3 regions of the Vibrio mytili genome follow, and region 2 is predicted to be linked to each of the others. Evidence: predicted binding sites of a transcription regulator. Region 2 holds the regulator's gene; each other region holds the start of a gene.
What was found. The regulator PurR, encoded in region 2, represses purine synthesis genes. The targets are predictions, from matches to a motif close to TNANGNAAACGTTTNCNTNA.
Positions count from the first base shown of each region.

Region 1: a site for PurR is predicted at 3,660-3,679, ahead of ONE56_RS17135 (formate--tetrahydrofolate ligase). Genes of this name have one in related genera too.
Region 3: a site for PurR is predicted at 3,501-3,520, ahead of ONE56_RS07805 (phosphoribosylaminoimidazolesuccinocarboxamide synthase). Genes of this name have one in related genera too.

Region 1 covers NZ_CP110482.1:775,135-780,441, forward strand. The annotation lists gene ltaE (low-specificity L-threonine aldolase) at 1-730, shown strand, start outside; gene ONE56_RS17120 (lipocalin family protein) at 781-1,299, opposite strand; gene ONE56_RS17125 (cystatin domain-containing protein) at 1,540-1,920, shown strand; gene ONE56_RS17130 (inosine/guanosine kinase) at 2,206-3,510, shown strand; gene ONE56_RS17135 (formate--tetrahydrofolate ligase) at 3,745-5,307, shown strand, end outside.
Region 2 covers NZ_CP110481.1:1,882,973-1,888,279, forward strand. The annotation lists gene elyC (envelope biogenesis factor ElyC) at 1-319, shown strand, start outside; gene torR (two-component system response regulator TorR) at 427-1,143, opposite strand; gene torD (molecular chaperone TorD) at 1,408-2,055, shown strand; gene purR (HTH-type transcriptional repressor PurR) at 2,431-3,435, shown strand; cyclic di-GMP riboswitch class I at 3,714-3,803, shown strand; gene ONE56_RS08660 (TfoX/Sxy family DNA transformation protein) at 3,920-4,510, shown strand; gene ONE56_RS08665 (TVP38/TMEM64 family protein) at 4,621-5,307, shown strand, end outside.
Region 3 covers NZ_CP110481.1:1,684,028-1,689,334, reverse strand. The annotation lists gene ONE56_RS07815 (helicase-related protein) at 1-1,433, shown strand, start outside; gene ONE56_RS07810 (hypothetical protein) at 1,722-2,099, shown strand; gene ONE56_RS07805 (phosphoribosylaminoimidazolesuccinocarboxamide synthase) at 2,281-3,384, opposite strand; gene ONE56_RS07800 (SulA-like leucine-rich domain-containing protein) at 3,635-4,027, opposite strand; gene ONE56_RS07795 (hypothetical protein) at 4,541-4,726, opposite strand; gene ONE56_RS07790 (J domain-containing protein) at 4,902-5,307, opposite strand, start outside.

The DNA.
Region 1 (5,307 bases), on a different replicon from region 2:
GGTTCTCGGTTCAATCCAACCACAACCTGTTGAAAACAATCCTGATGGCTCCCTGCCTTTTGATAAGCTCGAAGCGGCGATCAAACCTGATGACAGCCATTTTGCTCGCACTCGTTTACTCAGTTTAGAAAACACGATTAATGGCAAAGTGCTTCCACTGTCATATTTGTCGGAAGCAAGACAGTTTGTAGATAAACATAACCTTCAGCTACATCTCGACGGTGCTCGCGTATTTAACGCAGCAGTTGCATTAGGTGTGCCTGTTAAAGCAATCGGTCAATATTTTGATTCTATGACCATTTGTCTTTCTAAAGGTCTTGCCGCGCCTGTTGGATCGCTGCTGTTAGGTAGCCACGACTACATCGCTAAAGCGCGACGTCTGCGAAAAATGGTTGGTGGTGGCATGCGTCAAGCAGGTATTTTAGCCGCAGCGGGTAAACTGGCATTGACGGAGCAGGTTGATCAACTGAAGCAAGATCATGTCAACGCGAAAAACTTAGCTCAAGGATTGTCTGAATTGCCTGGCTTCTCTGTTAATCCTGATTTCGTTCAAACCAATATCGTGTTTGCTAAGATAGAGCCGCACATAGATATCAACCGTATTGCTGAGGAGCTAGCAAAACAGAATATAGTTATCACGCCAGGGAACCCTGTACGCTTTGTTACCCACAAAGACATCTCTAGCCAAGATATCGACCTGTTCCTATCTAGTTTGAAAGCCCTACTGTAGGACATACGTTCGCTTCCCCATCACGGGGAAGCGGTATTTTCTAGACACCCTTACTGCTGCTCAACCATGATCAGCCCATCAACATCGAAACCGTTTTGTTTCGCCACACGTTTAAAACGCTCTACCAAAGCGTCATCTACCGTCGGTGTTCTTGAAAGTAGCCAAAGGTATTCGTGGTTATATCCAGAAACAAATGCATAGTCATACTCATCTCCGAGTTCGAAGATAATATAGGACGAGTAAAACGGACCAAAAAACGACACTTTAAGGTGCCCTGTATTTTCATCTTCAACGAAATACGCTTTGCCTTTCGCTTGATTCCACTCCCCCTTTTGAGCAGAGTACCCACGGTTTATCACATCGATACCGCCATCTGAGCGAACCTTATATTCCGCAGAAACTTGCGATAATCCAGCCTCAAATGAGTGGTCTAATCTAGCAATTTCATACCATTTACCGAGATAGGGATTAAGGTCAAAATTATTGACTGGTTCTATTCCATCAGGTTTAGATGTGCAGCCGAACAGCGCAAACAATACAACGGTTAACAATATCTTTAGTTTTTTCATGCAGCTCTTTACCATATGCAACACAATTAAATGGGTTATTTTACGATTCACTGTGAATTTCGATCACTAAAGGTAGTGCTATTGAAATTCCTCCACCAATGAATGTAGGTTAAAACCTACACACTTGTACATCGATTCCTTCAATTTAACTGTTTATATATCAAAAGTTTGCATGATATAGACATTTCTTTTCACGCGACACGGATATAATATGTGTCGAAATCAAGTGAGGTCGTTGTTATGAATTTAAAATTAGTGTCAGCTTGCGCCGTGTTAACTTTGGTTATGGGTTGTCAACCACAAGACAAAAGTGACACGGTAAATGTCATTACCTCGACAGATATATGTGACTCACAAGATAAGATGCTAGGTGGGTGGGAAAGGTTCGACGCGACTCCAGATGTACAAAAAGCGATGGCGTTTGTTCTGACAAAAATGGACACACCGGCAACGTTCAAGCAGATTACTGACGTTCACGCGCAAATCGTTAGTGGCGTCAATTACGCGATAGAGTATGAACTGGATGATGCCTCGGTGTGGAATACCATTGTTTACCGAAATCTGGAAGGTCAATACGCGTTAGCACAATCCCCACGAAAAGGACGTTTCTGCAAGCAGTAATATCAACATAAACAGCAGCTCAAAGAATCCGATAAGTGCAGAACGTTTATTGAATTGACTGACGGTATAGGTAAGTACACTGCCACGGACGTTTAATTACATAGAACTATGCCAATATGTTACAAGTGGCACCATCAACGTCTTATAGACCCCAAACACTGTTTGGCACCGAGGGTAAGAACAGTACAAATATTACCAACCTCATAAATTTACCTGCAACTTGAAAATATATTACATATTTTTGTGATACAATCCCGGCCTATTTTTTCTCACTCACATACAAGTATGAAGTTTCCTGGTCAGCGCAAATCAAAACACTACTTCCCGACCCATGCTCGAGATCCGTTAGTCAACCAAATTCGACAAGCACCAAAGCTCTATCGTCCAACGATCGTTGGTGTTGGTCAAACCATCGTGGATATTGAAGCGCGTGTCGATGATGCGTTTTTAGAAAGATACGACTTAAGTAAGGGACATTCACTTGTCCTTGAAGAAAGCAAAGCAGACGCTCTCTACGAAGAATTAGTTGAACAAGGATTGATTACACATCAATATCCGGGTGACACGATAGGCAATACACTTCATAACTATTCTGTCCTTGCTGATAGTAAGTCCGTACTGCTGGGAGTGATGTCAAAAAACATTCAAGTCGGTTCATTTGCATACCGTTATCTATGCCGTACCTCTTCACGTATGAACCTTAACCATCTACAAACCGTCGATGGTCCTATTGGACGTTGCTATACACTGATAACTCAAGATGGCGAACGCACTTTCGCTATCAATGAAGGTCATATGAACCAGCTTCTTCCTGAAAGTATCCCAGAAGAAGTCTTTGATAAGGCGTCTGCACTTGTGGTCTCTTCTTATCTAATGCGTGGAAAAAAAGACGACCCGATGCCGCAAGCGGTGCAAAAAGCCATTGAATTTGCTAAGCAGCATGATGTTCCAGTCGTCCTAACGCTTGGGACAAAATATGTGATCGAGGGTAATGAAGCTTGGTGGCAAGATTATATCCGTGAGCACGTATCGGTCGTCGCGATGAATGAAGAAGAAGGGGCTGCGCTTACTGGCGAAACCGATCCGTTGAAAGCCGCGAATGCCGCACTGGAATGGGTTGATCTCGTCCTGTGTACAGCGGGTCCTAACGGTCTTTATATGGCCGGATATGCCGATGATAAAGTGAAGCGCGAAACAAGCCATGAAACACTTGAAGGGTCTATCGATAACTTCAATAAATACGAATTCAGCCGCGCTATGCGCAAAAGCGACTGCGAGAATCCAATAAAAGTGTATTCACACATCGGTCCATATTTAGGTGGCCCTCTTAAGATCAAGAACACCAATGGTGCGGGTGATGCGGCTCTATCAGCACTTCTTCATGATATGGCGGCGAACTCATTCCACCAAAAAGAAGTACCAAACTCTGAAAAACATGCCGTTCGTTGTCTTACTTATTCATCACTATCGCAGATTTGTAAGTATGCAAACCGTGTCAGCTACGAAGTCTTAACCCAGCACTCTCCCCGCTTGTCACGCGCATTGCCAGAACGTGAAGACAGCTTAGAAGAAACCTACTGGGATAGGTAAAACACCCACTCTGAACACAATGCATACATAAGGCCACCATCGGGTGGCCTTTCGTTTTGATCTAGAGCACTAATTAGTTTTATTAGTTAGAATGAAGCACGATCATTGGCGAATAATTCTTTACACTAACGCCTCAGCCAGTATTATTCTCGCGCAAACGGTTGCGCAACTCTAGAGTCTGATTTGATTATTTGACACTAAACGGCACGTGTTAGTCATTTTTTGGGAGTATCCATGCAGTCTGATATTGAAATTTGTCGAAACACCCAGTTATCTTCCATTGAACGTATCGCCAAGCAAGCGGGTTTACTGCCTGATGAATATGATACTCATGGTAAACATAAAGCTAAAGTTAACCCCAAGTGCCTTCAACGACTTCGTGATAATAAAGATGGCAAATTGGTGCTCGTCACTGCGATCACCCCAACTCCGCTTGGTGAAGGCAAAACGGTAACGACCATTGGATTAGCTCAGGGACTGGCGAAACTCAACCAACAAGTCATGGCATGTATTAGGCAACCCTCAATGGGACCTGTTTTCGGTATCAAAGGAGGCGCTGCAGGCGGTGGCTATTCACAAGTCGCACCAATGGAAGAGCTTAACCTACATTTGACTGGTGATATTCATGCCGTCACAGCAGCGCATAACTTAGCATCAGCCGCACTGGACGCCCGTTTATACCACGAGCAACGCGAAGGATATGACGTATTCGAAGCTCGCACTGGCCTTAAAGCTTTGAAGATTGATACCAACCGTATTACGTGGAAAAGAGTCATGGATCATAATGATCGAGCGTTACGCTTGGTCAAAATCGGGCTCAATGAGCCTGGTAAAACCATAAACGGTTACGAGCGAAATGAAGGGTTTGACATCTCCGCAGCCTCAGAATTAATGGCGATACTAGCACTCGCCAAAGACTTAAAAGATCTTAGACTGCGTATAGGAAAAATCGTCGTCGCTTATGACTTAGAAGGACATCCTGTTACGACAGAAGACTTGCAAGTTGCTGGTGCAATGACGGTGACCCTGAAAGAAGCCATTGCACCGACCATGATGCAAACGCTTGAAGGTGTCCCTACCCTCATTCATGCAGGTCCATTCGCCAATATCGCGCATGGTAACTCGTCAATCATCGCAGATGAGATAGCATTGAAACTGTCCAGTTACACGGTGACTGAAGCAGGTTTTGGCTCGGATATGGGGTTTGAGAAAGCGTGTAACATCAAAGCGGCCGCCTCTAAGAACGCCCCAGATTGCGTGGTTATTGTCGCTACTCTCAGAGGCTTAAAGGCCAATTCAGGCCATTATGAATTACGCCCAGGAACTCCGATTCCCGAGTCAATTTTTGAGACCGATGAGGCTGCTTTACAAGCGGGCTTTGAGAACTTGAAATGGCACATTAAAAACGTTAAAAAATATGGTATTCCCGTTGTTGTCGCACTAAATCAGTTCCCTCAAGACTGTGAAACAGAAGTGGCACAACTGAAGCAGCTTGTTCATGAGTTTGATCCACAGGTCAGCGTCGCGATTAGTACCGCTTTCTCACAAGGTGGTGAAGGCACCATTGACCTTGCCCAACTTGTGGTCAACGCATGCGAGCAGCCAACCGCTTTTAGACCGCTCTATCAATCGGATCAAACTCTCAAAGAAAAGTTAATGGCAGTATGCGAAACCGGATATGGCGCATCTCAAGTGGACATGAGCGACCTTGCTAAGCAGCAGCTCTCTCAATTTGAGCGTTTAGGTTTTAATCACCTAGCGGTATGTATTGCCAAAACGCCACTGTCCATCACTACC
Region 2 (5,307 bases):
GAAAGACACCTGGGAAGAAGCAAGACAAGCAGCAGCATTTGTACAGCAAAAAGGCATTGTGTTGGTCACATCAGCAAGCCATATGAGCCGCGCTTTATATGAGTTCAACGCAGCAGGCATTAAACCCTTCCCTGCGCCAACCAACTTCTTAGCGACAGATGAAATTAATCAAGCATGGGATAAATACGCGCCAAAAGCCCGTTATTTAGAGCAAACCGAAATATTTTGGCATGAGTTTTTAGGCAGTATATGGCAACGACTGCGTGATACCGTTGGACAAACTCCGATGGTCGATCCAGAGCCATCAACCACCAATTAAAGCATGGTTAAAACGGTAAAAAATAAAAAAGGAGAGCAAGGTTGCTCTCCTTTTTTATTTTATTAGATTTGTCTAGATTTTGGTTTGAACGAAATGGAACGCAAAAACTAGTCGCCTGCGAACATATACCCCTCACCATGAACCGTAACAAAAATTTGTGGGTTCTTAGGATCAAACTCCATTTTTGCGCGCATGCGTCGAATAAGTACATCAATGGTGCGGTCGTTTGGCGCATCAACACGATGGCTGATCATGTTTAATATACGCTCTCGACTCAACACCTGATTTGGGTAAGAAGACAACGCTACCAACAACTCATACTCGGCTTTGGTCAGTTTAACGGGCTCATCATTGCGACTTAAAGCTCGACGCTGAATATCAAACGTCCACTCCCCAAAACGAACGATATGCTGTTCGTCTTTCGCGTTTGCCGTCTTGTTCGATCCTTGTCGAGCCGTTGAAATCCGCCACAGCAGGTTTTTGACTCGAACTAATAACTCTCTTAATTCAAAAGGCTTTGTTACGTAATCGTCAGCCCCCATTTCTAGGCCAACGATTTTATCTATGCTATCCGTGCGTCCTGTTACTAATATAATGCCAATATCTGATTGACTGCGTAACTCCCGGGTCAACATTAATCCATCTTCTCCCGGTAAGTTGATATCCAACATAATAAGATCGACACCATCATTTGATTGAAGCACTTCACGCATTTGTGCGCCACTCTCTGCTTCGCTGACGGTGTAGCCTTCATGTTGAAAGTAACCCACTAGTTTACTGCGGGTTACGACATCATCTTCTACGACTAATACGTGATAGCTCATTTACACCACTTTCTGTTGTGATTTACCGGATCGTATTCTATTCATAATCATTAACATTTCTAGTCATTGTTCGCCAAAAAAGCAAGATTTAACGTTTTTCTTGATTCAAAACAATCTAACGAACACCTATTAACAACTGCATATATTTCAGCATAAATCGTCACAAACATAGTTACTGCTATTCATTTTAATTGATTACACTTATACCCATAACCTCAAACGAATTTATGATGCTCAAGAGAGTGCATTAGCAGGAGCCAAATCATGCAAGAACTTAAGGCTTTCAACGAAAAACGCGCTGAAATTTACTGGTGGTTTTCCAGTCTGTTTGCCAAAGAGTTGACAGAGAAAGAACTAGAGGCGTATCACAGCGTGGAGATAAGAGGCTTTCTATCTGGTTTGGGCGAGAACCCAGCCCTGAAGCCCGCAGTCGATACATTGACTGATGCTCTGAATCGGTTGCAAGTGCGTCACGATGCTCAGTTGGAGCTAGCCGCAGATTTCTGTGAGCTGTTTTTGAAAACACACAAGCACGGTGCACTTCCCTACGCTTCTATGTACATCGGTAGCTCTGGATTACTTAATGATAAACCAGCAGAAGAGATGGAAAGATTAATGGCAGAATTTGGCGTACAGGTGGATGCTAGCTTAAATGAACCCGCAGATCACTTGGCCGTAGAGCTCGACTTTTTAGGCAACATGATCATTCGTTCCAACGAGTTTGAACAAGAAAAGCACATGGAAGAAGCTTTCCTAAAACAAAATGACTTTATTCAAAACCAGTTGATGACATGGCTACCCCAATTCGGTAAAAAGTGCTACCAGCTTGATGAGTTCGGCTTTTATTCCAGTGTGACTCAGTTGCTCATTGCATTTTGTAAACTGGACAGTGGTTATCTGATTGGAGAATAATTATAGCTAATCGTTGTTCTCTGCAAAATTGTGACTTCAAATACACTAAACTGTTGTCTAAAGCATTGCCTGACTGGTGACATCGGGATAAAATGTGAGCGCAAACGATTACATATATTATTTACATGCAAACCGCTCATTTCAGCGGTTTTTGTGTTTTTTGGTTCAATGACTTTCCGTAAATGAAAACAGACAAGGATCATTGAACTCCGCTACTAAAAGCCTTTACCAATAATAGAATAACCAATAATCAACGCGATCTACTCGCTCGTGGTGCGTATTTATTACATGCAATAAAGTGAATGCAAGCACTTTCGCGCAGCCGGTTTTCTCCACTAAGGTATAATCATAGTAGCTCGATACAGGACACTATTTATGGCCACTATAAAAGACGTCGCTCGCTTAGCCGGCGTTTCAACCACTACAGTTTCGCACGTTATCAATAAAACGCGCTTTGTTGCAGAAGCAACTCAAGAAAAAGTCATGAAAGCGGTTGATGAGTTAAATTATGCCCCTAGTGCGGTAGCTCGTAGCTTAAAATGTAATTCAACCAGAACCATCGGTATGTTGGTGACTCAGTCAACCAACTTATTCTTCTCTGAAGTCATTGATGGTGTTGAGAGTTACTGTTACCGACAAGGTTATACTCTGATTTTATGTAACACAGGTGGCATATACGAAAAACAACGTGACTATATTCGTATGTTGGCAGAAAAGCGTGTTGATGGCATCTTGGTTATGTGCTCCGATTTAACCGAAGAGCTAAAAGAGATGCTTGACCGTCATGCTGATATTCCAAAGGTGGTCATGGATTGGGGGCCAGAGAGCTCTCAAGCAGATAAAATCATGGATAACTCAGAGGAAGGTGGTTACATAGCAACTAAGTACCTAATCGATAATGGTCATACTGATATTGCGTGTTTAAGTGGTCACTTTGAAAAACTGGCTTGTAAGGAACGTATTCTAGGTTTCCGTCGTGCTATGGCTGAAGCTGATCTCCCTGTAAACGAGGATTGGATTCTAGAAGGTAACTTTGAATGTGACACTGCCGTATTGGTTGCCGATCAGATCACCGCTATGAAAAAGCGTCCAACAGCGGTCTTTTGCTTCAACGATACAATGGCACTTGGTTTAATGAGCCGATTACAACAAAATGGCATTTCAGTGCCAGATGATATTTCTGTTGTGGGCTATGACAATATTGAGCTGGCAGAGTATTTCTCACCACCACTTACAACCATTCACCAGCCTAAGCGCCGTGTTGGTAAAAATGCGTTCGAAATTCTGCTTGAGCGAATTAAAGATAAAGAGCATGAGAAGCGAATTTTTGAAATGCAGCCTGAGCTGGTCATCCGCAATACGGTTAAAAAACTCAACTGAGTAAAATAGTCTAACAAATAAGCACCTGCGCAAGGTGCTTATTTTTTTCTTAAAAATAACATTTATTAAACCCCCATCTAACTTTTCACAAAACCTCACAAAATAACTCTTTGTTTTATTGTCACTTAATGCAATAAAAGCGTTCTCTTGTTGTGTTAATTGACCACATCAGATAATAAGAATCATAATGCATAATTACGCATTATTTACTGAACGAACATCACACTTTATGAGCTGAAATGTGATATTGATTCAATATCCACAGTATTCTGAAAATGTCACGCACAGGGCAAACCATTTGAAAGAATGGGACGCAAAGCTTCCGGCCTGAACCCTATTTTTTAGTGGAAGGTAGCGGGGTTGCCGATGGCAAATATGCATATAATGAGTTTACCCTTTAATGACATTGTTACTACATGCATTTGCTAATCTCTCGGACCTGATTTTTGGTGGCGTAATATGAATTACACCGAGATAAGACATCATGGATAAACCAATACTCAAAGACTCAATGAAGCTGTTTGAGGCACTTGGCACGATCAAATCGCGCTCAATGTTTGGCGGCTTCGGGCTGTTCGCAGATGAGACTATGTTTGCTCTAGTAGTGAACAATCAGCTTCATATACGAGCAGACCAGCAGTCCTGTTCTCAGTTCGAGAAACAAGGACTAAAACCGTACGTATATAAAAAGCGTGGCTTTCCCGTTGTTACTAAATACTATGCTATTTCTAATGATTTATGGGAATCTCGTGAACGTTTATTGGACGTTGCGCAACAATCTCTTAAATGCGCAAAGTTGGAAAAAGTCGAGCAAGCCAATACCAAACCAACGCGGTTAAAAGACTTACCTAACCTTCGGTTAGCAACAGAGCGAATGTTGAAAAAAGCCGGAATTAAATCCGTAGAACAGCTCGAAGAAGAAGGCGCATTAAACGCATATAAAGCAATCCAAGATACGCACAGCACCTCTGTAAGTATCGAACTACTCTGGGCTTTAGAAGGCGCGATTAATGGTACTCACTGGAGCGTGGTTCCGCAAACTCGTCGGGATGAACTAAAAAGCCAACTTCAGTAACGTCCGTTTTCAAGTATCATCAAACCGCAGTTTTATCTGCGGTTTTTTTTGAAATTTTTTCCTCTCTTAACCTGTCTATAGATTTTGTGATATCTAAGTGGAACTGCATAATGGATAAAAAAAAGATCGTCGGGTTAATCCTTGTTACTGTCATCGTAATCTTAGCGACATACTTTAGCCCCTATTTGACCTTAGAAAATGCCAAAGCCCAGCAAGCCGATTTAAACGCTTATATTGATAAAAACTTCATCTTGGCAGCGGCGGTGTACTTCTTCACCTATATTGTCGTTACTGCTTTATCGATTCCTGGCGCCGCGGTGGTCACCTTACTCGGTGCAGCACTTTTTGGTTTTTGGTCAAGTTTGTTGCTAGTCTCTTTTGCCAGTACGATTGGAGCGACAGTGGCGTTTCTGAGTAGCCGCTATTTGCTGCAAGAGTGGGTACAAAATAAATTCGGCAAAAAACTCGAGGCCATTAACAATGGTGTCAAAAAAGACGGTTCGTTCTATCTGTTGTCGCTGCGTTTGATTCCGGTATTTCCTTTTTTCTTAATCAACCTTTTAATGGGGCTAACGCCGATGTCAGTCGGCCGATTCTACCTGATAAGCCAAATAGGTATGCTACCTGGAACCGCCGTATACCTAAATGCAGGTACCCAATTAGCTCGCATTGAAAGCCTCTCCGATGCCGCGTCGCCCTCCATATTAGCCTCTTTGGCTTTACTTGGGTTGTTTCCTATCATCATTAAGTGGGTAATGATGAGGTTCATGCCCAACATTCAAAGCAAGAGAAATAAT
Region 3 (5,307 bases), 200 kb from region 2:
TGGGGCGTGCAGGACGTATCGCAGAAGGTACTTGTATTCGCTTGTTTGGAGAGCATGCGCCTTTAGAGTCCGTTACCCCTCCTGAGTTGCAACGAGAAGAATTAATCGAACCCGTATTGGCGTCCGCGAGTTGTGGATACCCCATTGCGAGGCTGACATTTTTGGATCCGATACCTGAAAAGTCCCTCGCTCTGGCTTATCAAACATTACAGGCAATGGAAGCGATAGATGAACAAGGTGAAATTACACTGCATGGACACAAAGTGTATCCATTACCAATCGATGCGCTGTTTGCTGATCTTGTTACACGAATAACCGCAAAAGCCGAAAAAGAAGCAATGATTGACTTAGCCGCCGCATTATCTGTTCCTGCACAACTGTATCAGTTGCAAACTGGTGAAGCGGCCGAGGCATTAGCCCAGCAAGAGCAAGCAGGTTGTGATGCGTCATTGATGATACGTTTGGTTCGTGGAGAGTCGTTTACGGGGTTAGTGGTTGATCCTAATGTTTTGAATGAAGCTCAAGGTTTATCAAAGCAAATGAGAGATGTGTTTGAATTACCTGATTTAGAGGCTGCGACACGATATCGGCGCTCTGAATTGGTCAAGTCGATTGCAGCGCTACACCCGGAATTAGTGTTTGTACGCCGACAGCGTCGCCGAGATGCCCTAGGCAATGGTTTGATGGAGATGGTGATAGGACGGCATAGCCGCTTCGCTGATAAGGAAGAAGCGGCATTAATACTCGATAGCCATAGTGTGCCTGGTAGAGGGGTAAAACAGACGTTGAATTTAGCGTCGGTAATGATGCCTATTTCGATGGAAACGCTAAGAGAGTTACCGCTTGGCGAATGGCAGCAAGGGGAAACAAATTACGAAGAAGCCACGCCCAGAGCGACAATGCACTTAGTGTATGCGGGTAGAACGATATGCACTGAATACCAAGCATTACTAGGGGATGTCGCGATTAACTCCATTATCGAAATGATTGAAGAAGAAACGTTGTGGCCTGGATTCGCCACTCTGAGAAAACAGCAAATCCAGCACTGGAAGATATACAACACGCTCGGACTTAACTCGGATTCGATAGATAACGTGGCGTTGGAATCGTTAACGTTTTCTGGTTGGCTGAACGAACAGCTCAAAGCTTTAGGCGTGGAAGATATTGAGGATATGGCATTAATTGAGCCAGACGACCTCCCTTTTTCTGGCATCCCTGAGTGGGAATATGATGACTTTGCCCAGACATACCCATTACTCGTTGTTTTGCCAGAGTTAACTTTGAGTATCGAATACTATCCATCGCGTAAATTGGTCCAAGTGATACACTTGCAAGGTAAACGAAAAGGGGATCCTAAACGTTGGGAGTTACCCCGCTGGTCGGGCTGGAAAGTCCAATACAAAAAGGCAAGCCGCGTTGTTGATATCAAGTAATAAACAGATCCAAAAAGAATCACTATGGGTGTAATCGATGAAGGTATTTGAACGTGAGCCTTACTAAGGCTCTGAAGATTTGCTTCATTTATACTTTGTAACGTGAAATATTAATCAATTGGTTTCCTATATGGCGAACCTGTACATGACTTGTTATGAATCTGGTTTTAATATTTCCTTTTGCATGTATTTTAGGGCATAAAAGACGATTGTTTTATATCCTATTGATATATCGAAATAGTTGAATCATATTAGAATTGTCTGAATTAAATGTGTTGAGGACATCGTATGGTTCATCAAGGCAAAACGTGTATTGAGTTTGACTACACCAGCTTTTTAGGTGCAACAGCAAGTAAAAAATGGACCTTCTTCGAAGCTTTCGCCACCATTGCGCCCATTTTTGGACTGATGTGGAAGAAGAATATACAAGATTCCATCAACCCAGAAGAGCGGTTATGGGAGGCAGCATTGAAGTCGTTGTCTTCACGTCAAAGTGATGAGTCTAACTTGGTGTGCTTAACCCGATTAGCGCAGGATGAAGGCGTGCGTGAATTGCGCATTGTGATGCCTTATGCATTGGACGCCAAGCAAATTGAGTACATCGAAAATCGAAGTCATCTAAAAGTTGACACGACAGAACAAGATATTTTGAACATCAAGTTTTAATGTGGTCTGCATTTTTCTTGAACATTTGCAGTCACAGTGATGTGGGAGATTTCTGCTACTCAAGTTACTGTTTTTTGATTTTATTAAGCCAACAGAAAAAGTCCGCATCATAGCGGACTTTTTATTACTGTTGTTCTGAGTTATTGCTGTTGCTCTAAGTTATTTGTTCTGGTCAGAAAACTCAGTCGATCAATCCATATTCCTTGCTCAGGATATCAATGATTTCAGCTTTAGGGTTATCGCTCAGATTCAGAGTCTTACCTGTAATTTTTTCTGCGATGCCAATGTAGGTTTTCGATATGTCCATCAAAGATTCAACAGGCAGCGCGTTCTCGCGTGCTAACGCTTCTCTCTCTGGCATGCGTTCTTTATTTAATAAAATATCTGGATCAGGGAAGTGGTTTAGCAGAAACTGACGGAAGCCTTCTTTCGAATTTTCTACAATTTTGCCAGCTTGGTATTCTTTTGCATCCCAAATTCGTGAAGAGTCTGGTGTGCCTACTTCATCCATGTAAATGAGCTTTTCTTTGCCGGCAGCATCCTGCACGTAGCCAAACTCGAACTTAGTATCGACGAAGATTTGATCGATAGCGGCTAGCGCATCACTAATGACATTAAAGCCTTCTTTTAACAATTTTTCGTACAGAGCAATATCGTCGGCGCTAGAGAAGTTAAAAGCGTCAAAGTTGTCGACTATGTTTTGGCGAGTGATGTTTACATCATCGGCTTCCGGTACACCAGGAATACCTTGCAAAATACCCTTAGTTGATGGCGTCATTAATAACTCTGGAAGCGCTTTATCTTTTTCTAATCCTTCAGGAAGTTGGATACCACAGAACTCACGTTCGCCGTTTGCGTAGGCACGCCACATAGAGCCAGTAATGTATTTGCGGCAAATCGCTTCAATTTTTACAGGTTTAGCTTTTTGTACAATCCAAACAAACGGGTGAGGGATGTCCAAAATATGGCTGTCCGCGAGTCCGTTGTCTTTGAAGAGTTTAAACCAATGATTAGAGATAGCGTTGAGTGCTGCCCCTTTACCTGGAACACCTTGGAGGCCACCCTCTGCATGCCATATGCAATCAAAAGCAGAAATGCGGTCACTAATCACCATAATTGCCAATGGGGCGTCTGGTGCCACATCGTATCCTTTTTCTTTAATCAGGCGCGCGCTGTCTTGTTCTGTTAACCAGTAAACGGAGCGAACTTTTCCACTGTGAACGGGTTTATGGGTGCGAATTGGCAGGTCGTCATTGACGGCAAGTACTTGATTGGCAAGGCTCATTGCGACATTCCTATCATCTTAATCAAACGTCATAAAGAGAAGATATTCAGCGAGCAGTCATGGCTGAATAAATCGAATGTGGGCATCATACCAGAACTATTTGAACTCTCCAGAGAAAAAGCAAACGTTTGCCTTAATTGTTTGTACTCGACTTGAGTGGACACTTGAGTTTCGACAGATTAATTGAGTGTAGATAAAAAATGCCTCCTTTAATCGGAGGCGAGTGCAGGATGGTTAACGTCGATCTTAATTAGTGGTACTGGTTTACTCTGCCTTCGACGAAAAAGACTTCACACTGATAGCGATGTGCAATATCGCGCAGCATCGATTGATTCATAGTGGCGATGTTATTGGATGCAACTACCGCACTGGCATTTCCTGATTGAATGGCCTTAATGACAATTTCTACCTCGGAAAGCTGCTGAGAGGGTTTCATCTGAATAATGTTTTTACAGCAAATGTTGGAAGCAGTGAGTTGGTCAAAATCCGGACGCGGGCACTCAGCAGTATACAAAATCCATTGTGGCTGTTGGGATAATACCGCTAACTTCATTAGAAGCTGCTCAGAAACATCCATTGGCTGAGTTGTTTGAGCCAACACATTGTAGCGTGAGTATGTATGGGTTTGATTATGTAACTGCATCTTACTGTTCCTTTATACATGCTGTATGTGTATACAGTAGTTTGTTTTGGCCACCTGATCAACCAATTTTTATACAATTTCTCCTCATATATTGATTTAATTTTTCTCGCTATTATTTTTATATTATTGATTTTTCTCGCTATTATTTTAAATGTGACAAGTTTGATAATGATTGGAAAATGTGACGAAAATAGAATTATTGATGGGATATCTACTCATAAGAACCACTGTATATACAGTGGTCTAACCGAAAACAGCGTGTGTTAGCTGAGCTCTGAATTAGCAAGGTACAGCGTCTTGGCTTTTTCTTATCTCGATGACGGGTTAGGTGAGTAGGAGAGGGCGTTATGACGGAATCGTCAACCTTGAGGCTGTCGATGAGAGTAGAAGTCAACGGGGCGTGTTCATGAAGAGCAACGGGGTAATAGACCTATTCGAGAAGTCAGCACCCCACGATCTAAAAGCGCCTTATAAAAGGCGCATTTAAAATCAGTCCATTGATGTTACAACGAGTTAGCTTGCTTTTTGCGCCATGCGTTCACGCATTTGAATCTCGCCTTGATTAAATAAGCGAACGTCAATTTTAGCCATGTCATAACAAGCTTTGCACGAGCTATTGTGTTTACCGTCTAAGTAGTCAAGACGAGTTACGAGGCTTGTTTTTTTGCACCAATCACAGTTGCCGATTTTAGTGAACATTGATTTTCTCCCCACCTAGTTAAATTTGAGTCGTTAGGTGTATTCAACAGATAGCATTATTGCTGAAAAAGAATGGGAAGTTAAATGTCTGTTAACTTATTTGAGAGAGAGATCGTTTGCGAATCTCAATATTGCGGGGTTCATAAGCCATCGGCTGAATTATGTATGTCGAAAATTACTTTTGTGTAACATTTTGTAAAATGGTTTTTAATGCTTGATTGAGACGCGTCATTTCCGCATCGCTGCCCTTGGCATCAGGATGGTAAAGTTTTGATAGTTGGCGATAGCGAAGTTTTATCGCCTGAGTGTTGGGAATGGTTTGAGGTGTGTAACCGAACATGGCACAGGCGATAGCAAGAGAGTGGTTATCAGATTGTTTTTTAGTTTGTTTAAACTCTTTGAATATTGTTTCTAACTGACGTTTAAGCTTTTTATTCGCGTATGTCAGCTCTTTCACTCTGATCGCAAGTTCTGCCGCTTGGTTGGTCTCTTTTGTGAGCTTAATATGATGCGTATATTTGTAAAAACCCAATCCGCTGCCGCCGATCAGCAGAGCGGCGGCTCCAGCCGCTAGCCATAAG